DNA from 2 places in the Nocardioides pacificus genome. Region 1 is predicted to be linked to the other one. Evidence: predicted binding sites of a transcription regulator. Region 1 holds the regulator's gene; the other holds the start of a gene.
The links. Region 1 encodes LexA, which represses DNA repair genes until DNA is damaged. Its sites were predicted from a motif close to TCGAACANNTGTTCGA; they were not measured.
Positions count from the first base shown of each region.

Region 1 (6,247 bases):
TGGCGGGCACGCCGCTGCGGTCGGGCCGCACCCCGGTCATCATCATCACGTGGTTGGGCAGCGTCTCCATGATCGGCAGCGACGACGCCCGCGGGAAGTGCCGCCCGCCCTCACGAAGCGCGTGCAGGTTCGGCATCAGCCCGCTGTCGATCTCGTCGGGACGGCAGCCGTCGACCACCAGCACGTAGGCCCGTCGCCGGGTACGACGCGGGGCGGTCCGGGCCAGCGCGGGATCCGCCAGGGCGGTCGAGAAGGCCAACCCCAGCCCTCCGGCGCCCGCCACCTTGAGCAGCGAGCGGCGCCCGGTCGTCACCTGGGCCGCGCCCTCGGCGAAGCGCTCGCCCTGGACGCTGCCCGCGGCGCCCGGGGCGCTCGTCGTACACATCAGGCACCCACCGGGGCGTCGACGCGGACGACCTTGTTGGTGCCGGCCAGCGTGGCGAACGACGCTGTCCACTTGGAGGCGGCCCGCCGGTCGGCGCGGTCGCCGATCACGAACCAGTCCATCTGCACGCGCTTGGGGGTGACGTCGAGGACGCAGTAGCCGTGGTCGTCGAAGTTGAGGTACTTGATGTGCGGGTTCGCGGTCTTGATGATCGTCTCCACGGTGATGCTGAGGGTATGCGGCTTCACGTTGAGGATGTCCTTGAGGTTGTTGGAGGTCACCGACGAGCACACGAACTCCACGCCGGCGGTCTCGCGCTTGAGGGGATAGGCCCCACGGTCGTAGGGCAGGTCGCTGGCCCAGCCGGAGTGGATGTCGCCGGTGAGGAAGACCGTGTCGGTGATCCCGTGGTCGCGGATGTGGGCGAAGAGCTCGCGCCGGTCGTCGGTGTAGCCGTCCCACTGGTCGACGTTGTAGGGGGCTCCGTCGCGCGGCACGAGGTGGGTGACGTCGTTGAGCGGGTCGACGAGGTCGTTGGGCAGGGCGCCGAAGGTGACCGGTGCGATCATCACCGGGTTGCCGATCAGCTTCCACTGCGCACGGTCCTGCCGCAGGGACGTCTTGAGCCAGTCCAGCTGCGCCCGGCCGGTGATGGAGCGGTCGGGGTCGCTGACGGCCGGGTCGAGCACGGGTACGGCGACCGCCTGGTCGCGGTAGGTGCGCAGGTCCAGCAGGCTGAGCTCGGCGAGGGTGCCGAACTGCAGCCGCCGGAACAGCCGGGTGCCGTCACCGAGGGCTGCGGTGTCGTTGAGGCGCACCGGCATCCACTCGTCGTAGGCGCGGTGGGCGCGGGCCCGTCGCCGACGGAAGTCACCCTCGCCCTCGTTGTGGTTCTCCGCGCCGTCGCGCCACGTGTCGTTGGTGACCTCGTGGTCATCCCAGATCACGATGAACGGCGCCTTGACGTGCAGCGCCTGCAGGTCGGGGTCTTGCTTGTACTGCGCGTGACGCTGGCGATAGTCGGCCAGCGAGACGATCTCGGTCGCTGGCCGGTGCGTGCGGACGTTGACGTTGTCGCTGCCCATCCCGTAGTCGCCGGCGGGGTACTCGTAGAGGTAGTCGCCCAGGTGCAGCACTGCCTGGACGTCGTCGCGTGCCGCGAGGTGGCGATAGGCGCTGAACCAGCCGGCCTGCAGGTTCGCGCACGAGACCACACCGAAGCGCAGCCGGGACGGCGTGGCGGTGCGGGCCGGCGCGGTGCGGGTGCGCCCCACCCGGCTGCGCTGCCCGCGGAGCGTGAACCGGTAGTAGTACCAGCGGCCCGGCTTGAGCCCGTCGGCGTCCACCTTGACCGTGTGGTCGCGCGAGGGGCCGGTCTGGAACGACCCGCGGCGCACGATCTTGCGGAAGCGCCGGTCGGAGGCCACCTCCCAGGTGACGCTGACCCGGGGACCCTTGCCCGAACCGGGCACGCTCGCCGCGGTCGGGGTGACGCGGGTCCACAGGACGACCCGGTCGGGCATCGGGTCGCCCGAGGCGACGCCGTGCTGGAACACGGACCGCCGACTCGTGGCGGCGGTCGCCCGGCGGGTAGGGGACAGGGCAAGGGCAGCGCCGGCCCCGGCGGCTCCGGCCCCGGTGGCGAGCACGGTACGGCGGGGGAGGGTCTCGGGCGGCGACAGTGGCTCGGATGGCCTGGTTGGCGTGGTCACGGCTCATTCAACGACGCAGGAGGCCGTTGGTCTCACCGAGAACGCCCGGTGTCACCCGATGTTCACCGAGGGTTCGGACGTGCCCCGGGTCCGGGATGCCTCAGGCGTCGACGAGCGGGCGCCGGGCGGCCCAGCGGTCCGCGAGCCAGAACCCGGCCAGCACGACCAGCCAACCCACCACGGCGTCCAGCACCCAGTGGTTGCCGGTGCCGACGATCACGATCGCGGTGACCAGCGCATAGAGCCAGCCGCCCGACCGGACGAGCGGGTGGCGCACTTCGCGGTGCACCACGATCGCCACCCACAGCGCCCACCCCGCGTGCAGTGAGGGGAAGGCCGCCAGCTGGTTGGTCAGGTCGCCGAGGCCCTTGGGTGCCGAGGCATCGGCGCCCCACCAGCCGTCAGCGGCATGCAGGTGCAGGACGTCGACGTAGCCGTCGACCAGGCGCGGCGGAGCAGTGGGCAGCAGCAGGTACATCACCAGGCCCAGGACGGTGGCCGCCAGCAGCGCCGTCCGCGCCGGGACGTAGGCCGCCCGGCCCCGGAGGTAGAGCCAGACCAGCGCGACCAGGGTGACGACGTAGTGCGCCGTGGCATACCAGTAGGAAGCGGCCAGCCCCGCCCAGGAGACCGCCGCGAACCACTGGTTGAGCCCGACCTCGATGTCGAGTCCGATCAGGCGCTCGAGGTGGAGCAGCTGGATCGCCCGCTCGTGAGCGGGCTCGAACGCGTCGTCGGCCACCAGTCTGCTGGCGCTGTAGGCGACGTAGAGGGAGGCCAGGACCGCGAGCTCGAGGAGCCCTCGACGCAGCCGAGGGCTCGGCGCCAGCGCGGTCCGCGCTGACGCCCATGGGCGGGGTGCCGCCTCCGGTCGACGTGTGATCGTCACTCCCCCCACCCTCCTGCAGGCTGCCCGGACTGCCCATCAGGAATGACCCTGACGGCTCCCGCGCCCGACCCCGAGGGGTCACATGCGACGCAGGACTGCCGTGACCTTACCGAGTATTGTGGCGTGAGTCCCGTCAATTGGCTCGTACGCCGTGTTGTGGGGCAGCAGCCAGACCTGACCGTCCTTGCGCTGGAAGGTCTTGACGGTGGCCTCGCCGTCGATCATGGCGGCCACGATCTCGCCGTTGTTGGCGGTCGGCTGCTGGCGGATCACGACGTAGTCGCCGTTGCAGATCGCAGCGTCGATCATCGAGTCACCCGAGACCTCGAGCAGGAAGAGCGTGCCGTCGCCGACGAGCTGCTTGGGCAGGGGGAAGACGTCCTCCACCCGCTCCTCGGCCAGGATCGGGCCACCTGCCGCGATCCGGCCGACGACGGGCACGTTGATCGCGGCCGGCATCGCGTCGCCGATGCCGGTGGGGTCGAAGTCCTCCTCGACGACCGGGTCGGGCGCCGACATGGAGCGGCGAGCCGCCATCACCTCGGGCAGGAAGACCTCGATGGCCCGAGGGCGGTTGGGGTCGCGCTTGAGGAAGCCCTTCTCCTCGAGCACCTTGAGCTGGTGTGCGACCGACGAGGAGCTGGTCAGCCCGACCTTCTCACCGATCTCGCGCATGCTCGGCGGATAGCCGCGCATCTCGATGGAGTCCCGGATGACGTTGAGCACCCGCTGCTGACGGGGGGTCAGGCCGGTGGCGTCGGGCGGTCCGTCGGGCAGGACGGCGACCTTGCCGGCGACCTTGCCGGCGCCCTTGCCTGGCGGCTTCGCCTTGGTCGTGCCGCCGTCGTTGTCGGAGCCCTTGCCTGTGGCCATCTGCTGCGCCTCTCTGCTTGCGTGACGCGGCCGCACCGCCGCGCCCGTCGATGTCCTTACCGTAGACCGCCGACAGGGGCAGGTTCAAACATCTGTTCGAAGGGCGTGTCGGCGCGCCCCTCTTGATTCGTTCGAACACATGCTCTAACTTCGAGCATGTGTTCGATCGAACGTCTGATCGAGTGACTCCCCAGGTCCGGAGGGACTGTCGGTGGTCACTTGTAGACACAGGTCGACACGGCAGCACCGTCGGGCAACCCGTCCGATACGACCGCCGTCTTCCCCTGGAGGTCCCCATGAGCAGCATCGCCGTCCACACCGTTCGACAGCTTCCCGTTCCCCGGCAGTCCGTTCGTCGGCAGTCCGTTCGCCAGCGACCCGCGCCTCAGATGCGGCTGACTCGCCGTGGTCGCGCGGTCGTGGTGGGAGGGGCGGTCTCGCTGATGCTTGCGGTCGGCGTGGTGTTGGGCGATGGCTCCGTGGCGACCGAGAAGGCCGGCGCGGCGCCCGAGACCCGCGTGGTGGCGGTCGCTCCGGGGGACACCCTGTGGGGCATCGCGAGCGAGATTGCGGCCCCGGGCGACACGCGCGACGTGGTCGACGAGATCCAGCGTCTCAACGCCCTCGACTCGGCTGCGGTCATGGCGGGCCAGCGCCTGCGGGTCCCCGTGCTCGACTGATAGAGCCTCGACCGACCGTGCCCACCCAGGGTCGTCCGTCAGCGGGCGGCGCGCCGACCGCCGGTCGGACGAGGACGCTCGTCAGGCGGGCGGGTGATGCCAAGCTCGCGCAGGACGCGGCTCCCGAGCAGCAGCGCGGTGAACAGGCAGACGATGGCGCCGAACGAGGCGAGGATCAGGAAGCCCCAGGCGCCTGCGTCCCCGCCGCGTGCCGTGCTCCCGAAGTCGATCGCCGCGCTGACGAGATAGCCCCAGGCGATGATCGTGAGGGTGATGCCCAGGGCCAGCAGCATCAGCAGTCCACGCTTCTTGCGCGGCTCGGCTGCGGCCCGACGGGCGCCCGCCCGCTTGCCCTTCGTCCCCGTGCTCACGCTCACCATTCTCCTCGTATGTCCCGCGGTGAGCCTATCCGTCGCGTCGAACGAGCGGGCGACGAGTGGTCGGGCGGTCTACTCCATCACGATGTTGTAGCTCACCAGGCCGTCAGCCTCGTCGTCGATCGCCTGGATGACGGCGGTGTCCGCTCCCTTGACCAGGACGTGCGCCGATGCGCCGGCCGTGCTGTTGTCCTTCCAGCCCTTGTCGACGAGCTTGGCGACGGCCTCGTCGACGGCAGCCTCCACCTCCGAGTCGGGGGACACCAAGATGTTGAAGCTCGTGCCGGTGTCGGTCTCCTCGCTGGCTGTGGAGACGAGCTCGCCGGCGATCACAGGGGCGTCGGCCTCCGGGTAGCCGTCGGGCAGAGCGTCAGGGTCCGGCACCTCGCCGGTCCCGGTGGGGGACTCGAGGACGGGGCCGGCGTCCTGATCGGGCTCGTCGTCGGAGCTGCAGCCCACGAGGCTCAGTCCGGGCAGGAGAAGCAGGGCGAGGGTCAGTGCGCCGGTGCGCGACGTACGACGGCTCATGGAGTCACCTTCGGTTCGAGTCAGCGTGAGTCACCAGTCAAGCAGGTCGGGCAATGTCGCTACCAACCCGCTGACCTGCACTTTTCCGGAGGGGGTGGCGGCCGGCCAGAACTGGTCCGTACGACACGCCGGGCGCGCTTGCCTTAACTCCGGCCCGGGCGTACGGTTCCACTACATCTAGTAGTTACACCGTTGTGGTTATCCACATCTAGTTCACAATCGACTAGGGGATAGCCCACAGGTAGCCGCTTGTTATCCACAGAAGACGCAGCGTTCTCCACAGCCACGACCGCCCCGCGAGGGTCTCTGTGGCATGCCCGGAGGACGCCGTACGACGCCCGAGAGGAGCACCGCGATGCACTGTCCCTACTGCCGGAACACCGACACCAAGGTGCTCGACTCGCGCGTCGCCGACGACGGCGGCTCGATTCGCCGTCGCCGCACCTGCTCGGCCTGCAAGAAGCGGTTCACGACCGTGGAGCAGATGCAGCTGACCGTGCTCAAGCGGTCGGGTGCCACCGAGCCGTTCACCCGGGAGAAGGCGATCTCCGGTGTCCGCAAGGCCTGCAAGGGCCGACCGGTCACCGCGGACCAGCTCGACTGCCTGGGGCAGACGGTGGAGGACACACTGCGCAGTGAAGGCTGGGCGGAGGTCCCGGCGCACGAGGTCGGGCTCGCGATCCTCGGCCCCCTGCGTCAGCTGGACGAGGTCGCCTATCTCCGCTTCGCGAGCGTCTACCGGGCCTTCGAGTCCGCGGATGACTTCGAGGCCGAGATCGCGATGCTGCGAGCCGAGCGCGAGC
Region 1 covers NZ_BAAHCI010000005.1:1,379,315-1,385,561, forward strand. Annotated here, with positions in the region: gene ACYU7L_RS09250 (alkaline phosphatase family protein) at 1-385, opposite strand, end outside; gene ACYU7L_RS09255 (alkaline phosphatase D family protein) at 385-2,097, opposite strand; gene ACYU7L_RS09260 (phosphatase PAP2 family protein) at 2,198-2,986, opposite strand; gene lexA (transcriptional repressor LexA) at 3,065-3,859, opposite strand; gene ACYU7L_RS09270 (LysM peptidoglycan-binding domain-containing protein) at 4,249-4,539, shown strand; gene ACYU7L_RS09275 (hypothetical protein) at 4,578-4,910, opposite strand; gene ACYU7L_RS09280 (hypothetical protein) at 4,989-5,444, opposite strand; gene nrdR (transcriptional regulator NrdR) at 5,800-6,247, shown strand, end outside.

Region 2 (6,247 bases), on a different contig from region 1:
ACTCCAGCGCCGACCCACTCTTGCCGATCGCAGAGGCGTAGTAGGTGCTGTCGTAGTCGGTCGACCCACCGGTCGGCGGAGGCGTGGTGCCACCCCCGCCACCGTCCCCGCCACCGTCTCCTGAGCCGGTCGCGAAGGCGAACGCCGTGCTGCTGGTCAGGCCGGGACGCGAGAAGTACGCCGCGAGCGCGCCGGTCACGTCGATCTGGCGCCCCATCAGCGAGGGGTTGGACCTGAGCCCCCAGGCGGAGCGGAAGGCGCTCGGGACCTGGACGTAGAGCATCTTCGTGGTGTCGGTGACGCCCGCGGCGTCGGCGATCGCCAGCGCGTAGTCGCTGGGGAAGCCGCTGCGCACCACTGTCGACGAGGCGGTCGGCTGCCCGACGACGTAGCCGCGGACGGTGGCGACCGAGCCGTTCTGCGCAGCGCGGGCCGCGGCCACGGTGATCGGCGTGGCCGCCTGGGCGGACTGCCCCGTCGAGGCGCCCTGGAGAGGGGCGGTGAGCGGTGTGGCCGGCGCGAGCGCCAGCAGGGGGATGACGAGGAACAGGGAGAGCACCTGCGCCGCACGACGGCGGCGCAACCCGAGACTGAGGTGCATGAGGCTCCGATCAGGTGAGAACGGCGACATGCCCGGCGGAAGCGCCGGGCTCCCGCAGCCTGCCGTCCCGCGGGAGCCGCGCCCATACCGGGAAACCCTTGTTCTTCACGTCTTCTCGGGCCCGTAACAAAACGATGGGCCCCGCCACGCCGACGAATCAGGCCACGCCGATGATCAGGCGACTCCGGAGCGCCTGATCGGGACCACCACGCGCGCCGGCAGCGGCACGTGGGGCATCAGCCCCAGCGCCGACTCCACGACCGCGAGGAACCGGTCGGCGTCACGCACCAGATCGTCAGCCTCCCGCTCCGTCACCGCTCGCGTCGAGCCGGCCTCGGCGGCCGCCCGCTTGCCGGCGCCGGCGGCGAAGAAGGCCGCCCACTCCCGCAGCTCGGGAGCGACCTCGGCGAGCAGCACCCAGGCGTTCTTCTGGGGGCGCCTGCGGACCGGAACCGGCTGGGCCCGGGCGGCGAGCAGGGCCGCGGCCGCGCGCAGCGCCGAGACGTGCGCACAGGCGTAGCGCGTCGGCACGTCGGCGGCGACGATCGCCTCCTGCAGCGACTCGGCCGAGCGGGCGAGGTAGGAGTGGGTCGTCGCCGGCAGGGAGTAGGGGCTGACCTCGAGCATCGCGCGCCCCCTCAGTCCACGCAGCCGACGAGGCGCCAGCCACCGTCGGCCCAGTCGAAGGCCAGGTCGAAGACGCCTCGCCCGGCTCGGCCCGCACCGTCGGCGCGGTCGGCCACCGCCCCCCGGCCGGCCTCCACCCGCCAGAGCTCACGCTCGCAGAGCAGGTCGGGCGCGACGAGCACGTCCGCACCCTCACCACCCTCGCGCTCACCCTCGCGCTCCCCCTCGCGCAGGGCCAGGGACTCCTCGGAGCCGATCACCGCCCGCACTCCGGAGGACTGCCACCACGACCCGGTCTCCACCCAGTGCGCGAGAACGTCGCTGACCTTCCACAACCGTCCGTGCCACAGGAACTGCTCGGGCCCCTCGACGCTCGAGTCGGGCCCACCCACCAGGCCCTTGCGGACCTCCACCGGGTCGTCGTACCGCCGCATGTCTCGCTCCTTCGTCGCCGCTCCCGCACTGGTCCGGCCTGCACCGGTCCGACCCCGGAGGGCCCAGCGGGGACGGGGTCGAGGTCGCCCCCGCCGGGCCCGTTGCTCGAACACGTGTTCGAACAACCATCACGGTACACCGGACCACCGACAGCGCGTCAACCCCTCGACTCACCCCTCGACTCACCCGGTGTCGTTAGGGTCACGGCATGCCGACCGAGCACCCCTCGATCACCCGATTTCGCACCGAGCACCGTCGCCGCGGCGGGGCCGGCGAGATCGTGGTGCTCCCCGACGCCGTCCACACCGCCGCCCTGGCAGCCGAGGCCCTCGGCTGCGAGGTCGGAGCGATCGCCAACAGTCTGCTCTTCGACGCCGACAGCACGCCGGTGCTCGTGCTGACCTCCGGCGCCCACCGGGTCGACACCACCGCCACCGCGCACCGGCTCGGCCTCGACCGGCTGCGTCGCGCCTCCCCCGACTTCGTCCGCGAGCACACCGGGCAGGTCATCGGCGGGGTGTCCCCGGTCGCCCACCCGGCTCCGATCAGGACCGCCATCGACCCCTGGCTGCGCCGGTACGACGTGGTGTGGGCGGCCGCCGGTCACCCCTCCGCCGTCTTCTCCACCACCTTCGACGAGCTGGTCGCGATGACCGGAGCCGTCGAGACCGACGTCGACTAGAGCAGAGCCGAACAGAGCCACAGGAGCCCGCATGGAGATCTGGATCAACCCCGCCTGCTCGAAGTGCCGCACGGCGCAGGCGACGCTCGACGAGGCGGGGGTCGACTACACCGTCCGCCGCTACCTCGACGACCCGCCGAGCGCCGACGAGCTGGCCGCCGTGCTCGACCGGCTCGGCCTGGAGCCGTGGGACGTGGCTCGCGCCAAGGAGGCGCGCGAGGCCGGCATCGACCTGCCCCGCGACCCCGAGCACCGCGACCGGTGGCTCACCGCCCTGGCCGCGCACCCCCGTGCCCTGCAGCGCCCGATCGTCACCGCCACCGACGGGACCACGGTGGTCGGCCGGGACCCCGTCGCACTGGCGAGGGCGATCGACGCCGAGACCGCCGCACAGACCGGCACCCAGACCGGCCCCCAGCCTGGCACACAGTCCGGGCGCGGCTGAGCCGTGGACTCCCTGACCCTGGCGTTCTCCAGCGGCTGGGCGAGCGGCGTCAACGCCTATCTCGTGGTCCTCGTCCTCGGCATCGCCGACCGGGTCGGCGACCTGGGCCAGGTCCCCGACGTGCTCGCCCGCTGGGACGTGCTCGCGGTCGCACTGGTGCTCTACTCCCTGGAGTTCGTCGCCGACAAGGTCCCCTGGCTCGACTCCACCTGGGACGCCGTCTCCACGGCGATCCGGCCGACGGTCGGCGCCGTGATCGGGGTGCTCCTGGCAGGCGAGGCCGACTCCCTCGAGCAGGCCGTCGCCGGCACGGTCGGCGGCGGCACGGCGCTGCTCTCGCACCTGGTGAAGGCCGGGACCCGGCTGGCGATCAACTCCTCCCCCGAGCCGGCCAGCAACATCGTCGTCAGCATCCTCGAGGACTTCGCCGTGCTCGGCGTCGTGTGGTTCGCGATCGAGAACCCCCGCGCCGCCGCGGCGATCGCGGCGGTCCTCCTCGTCCTGGGACTGATCCTGACCTGGTTCCTCGCCAAGCTGGTGCGCCGAGGCTGGCGCCGGTGGCAGGATCGCCGCTCGGCCCGCGCGGGGTACGTCTAGGGTTCACGCCATGGCGCGCGTGGTGGTGATCGGTGGCGGCTTCGGTGGGCTCGCCTCGGCGGCGCGGCTGGCCAAGCTCGGGCACGACGTCACGCTCGTCGAGCGGGACGAGGCTCTCGGTGGCGCGCTGTCCGCGGTCACCGCCGAGGGCTACAGCTGGGACGCGGGTCCCACCTCCACGCTGCTGCCCGCGGTGATCCGCGACCTGTTCCGCAAGTCCGGGCGCCCGCTGGAGAGGGAGCTGGACCTCGTCAGCCGCGAGGTGGTCCGCGAGCACCGCTTCGAGGACGGCACCCGCGTGGTGCTCCCCGGCGGGTCCCGGGCGGCCCAGCTGCACGCCTTCGACGAGCTGGCGCCGGGTCTGGGCGAGCAGTGGTGCGCCTACGTCGCGTCGTACGCCCCGACCTGGGACCTGCTGCGCCGCGACTACCTGGAGCGGCCGTTCGACCCTCGGCTCGCGAGCCGGGAGGCGCGGACGCTGCTGGAGGGCCGCGAGATGCTGCACCGGCGCCTGAAGCGGACGTTCCGCGACGAGCGGTTGCGCCTGGTCGCCGGCCATGCGCTGCTCGCCGACGGCCACGACCTGCGCAACACCCCCGCCTGGCTGGGCCTCACGTCGTACGTCGAGCAGCGCTTCGGCGCCTGGACGCTGCCAGGCGGGATGGCCCGCCTGTCAGAGGTCCTCACCGGGCGACTCGCCACCCGCGGCGTCACCGTGCTCACCGGCACCGAGGTGCGCGACGTCGTCGTGCGCGAGGGCCGGGCGGTGGCGGTGTCGACGTCGGACGGCGAGCTCGACGCCGACATCGTGGTCTGTGCCGTCGACCCGCGCCGGATCCCCGCCCTCGCCGCCCACGTGCGCCGCACGATGCCCGCGATTCCCCCGGTGGTGTGCCACGTGGGGCTGAGCGGCGAGGTCCCCGACCTCGGCCCGGAGGTCGTCCTGCACGGCGAGGCCACCCTGGTCGTGCGCACCGGTGGGCAGGCGCCGGAGGGTGGCACTGCCTGGACCGTGCACGGGCGCGGCCGGCTCGCCGAGGATCTGCTGGACGCGCTCGCCCGCCACGACATCGACATCCGCCAGCAGGTCGTGGTCCGTGTCGACCGCTCGCCCCGCGACCTCGTCGAGCGCTGGGGCGGCTCGCCGCTCGGGCTGCTCTGGCAGGGGCGCAACACGGTGCGCGACAGGCTCGGGCCGACCACCCCGGTGGAGGGGGTGTACGCCGCGGGCGCGCACGCCACGCCGGGCTCGGGGCTCCCGTTCGTCGGGCTCTCGGCGGCGCTGGTCGCGCAGGCCGTCGGGCCCGCCTGACTAGGCCGTGATCCGCAGCGCCTCGAAGATCTCCAGCGTCGCACGGGAGCGGTTCAGGGTGTAGAAGTGCAGCCCCGGGGCGCCCCCGGCGAGGAGCTCCTCGCACAGCTCGGTGGCGATCTGCACGCCCACCTTGCGGACCTCCGCGGGATCAGCAGCAGCCGCCAGGCGCTGCGTGACCTCGTCGGGCAGCGCGGCGCCGGAGAGCTCGGCCATCCGCTTGACCTGGCCCGCGTTGGTGATCGGCATGATGCCCGGGAGGATCGGGATGTCGACGCCGTGGGCGCGCACCCGCTCGACGAGAGCGAAGTAGTCACTGGCGCGGAAGAACAGCTGCGACACCGCGAAGTCGGCGCCGGCGCGTGCCTTGGCCACCAGCACCTGGGCGTCGTGCTCGAGCGACTCCGCCGAGGGGTGCCCCTCCGGGAAGGCCGCCACGCCGACGCAGAAGTCGCCGAGCTCGTGGCACAGCTCGACCAGCTCGACCGCGTGCGTGAGTCCTCCCTCGGTCGGGGTCCACGGGGCGCTCGGCCCGTCAGAGGGGTCCCCCCGCAGGGCCAGGATGTTGCGGACGCCGGCGTCGGCGTAGGAGTGCACGATCTCCGCCAGCTCGGCGCGGGTGTGGCCGACGCAGGTCAGGTGCGCCATCGCACGCAGCGACGTCTCCCGGGCGATCCGGCCGGTGATCTGCACTGTCGTGTCGCGCGTGGTGCCGCCCGCGCCGTACGTCACCGAGACGAAGGTGGGCTGGTAGGGCTCCAGGTCGCGGATCGCCTGCCAGAGCTGCTCGACTCCCGCCTCGTCCTTGGGCGGGAAGAACTCGAACGAGATCGACCGCTCGCCCTCGCGGATCAGCTCCCCGATGCTGCGGGTGCCCCCGTGCTGGGCCCGATCGCCGTCGGGACCGCCTGCAACTCCATCGACCATGGCGTGATTCTAGGTTCGGCCCCTTGCGGCTCAGCGGGGCGTCCACTGGCTAGTCTCGTCCGGGTGACCTCCTCCTCCTCCGCCGTGCCCGCGACCGCCTGGGACGGCGAGCTGTTCCGCCGCCAGGTCCAGGAGACGCTCGACGAGTTCCTCGACGGGCAGGCCGACCGGCTGGCGCCGCTGGGCGACGACGCCGCACGGCTGGTGGCCGAGGCGCGGCAGTGCGTGGCCGGCGGCAAGCGGCTGCGTGCGGCGTTCTGCTGGTGGGGCTACCGGGCCGTGCGGCCGGACGTGTCCGACGAGCGGGCCCTGCTGCGGGCGTGCGCCGCACTCGAGCTGCTGCACGCGAGCGCGCTGGTCCACGACGACCTGATGGACGCTTCCGACACCCGGCGTGGCCGGCCGGCGACCCACCGCGCCTTCGAGACCGAGCACCGCGCGCAGGGCTGGACCGGCAACCCCGAGCAGTACGGCGCGGCCGCGGCGATCCTGCTCGGCGACCTGCTCCTCACCTGGGCCGACGAGCTGCTGCGCCGCTGCGGGCTGCCGCTGACCGACGTGGCCGCCGCCCTCGACGTCTTCGACCTCTGCCGCTCCGAGGTGGTCGCCGGTCAGTTCCTC
Region 2 covers NZ_BAAHCI010000011.1:424,162-430,408, reverse strand. Annotated here, with positions in the region: gene ACYU7L_RS15685 (endonuclease) at 1-601, opposite strand, end outside; gene ACYU7L_RS15680 (SAV_6107 family HEPN domain-containing protein) at 776-1,228, opposite strand; gene ACYU7L_RS15675 (DUF6504 family protein) at 1,240-1,662, opposite strand; gene ACYU7L_RS15670 (YbaK/EbsC family protein) at 1,872-2,345, shown strand; gene ACYU7L_RS15665 (ArsC/Spx/MgsR family protein) at 2,377-2,790, shown strand; gene ACYU7L_RS15660 (DUF4126 domain-containing protein) at 2,794-3,387, shown strand; gene ACYU7L_RS15655 (phytoene desaturase family protein) at 3,398-4,699, shown strand; gene metF (methylenetetrahydrofolate reductase [NAD(P)H]) at 4,700-5,626, opposite strand; gene ACYU7L_RS15645 (polyprenyl synthetase family protein) at 5,690-6,247, shown strand, end outside.
Region 2: a site for LexA is predicted at 1,769-1,784, ahead of ACYU7L_RS15675 (DUF6504 family protein). Genes of this name have one in related genera too.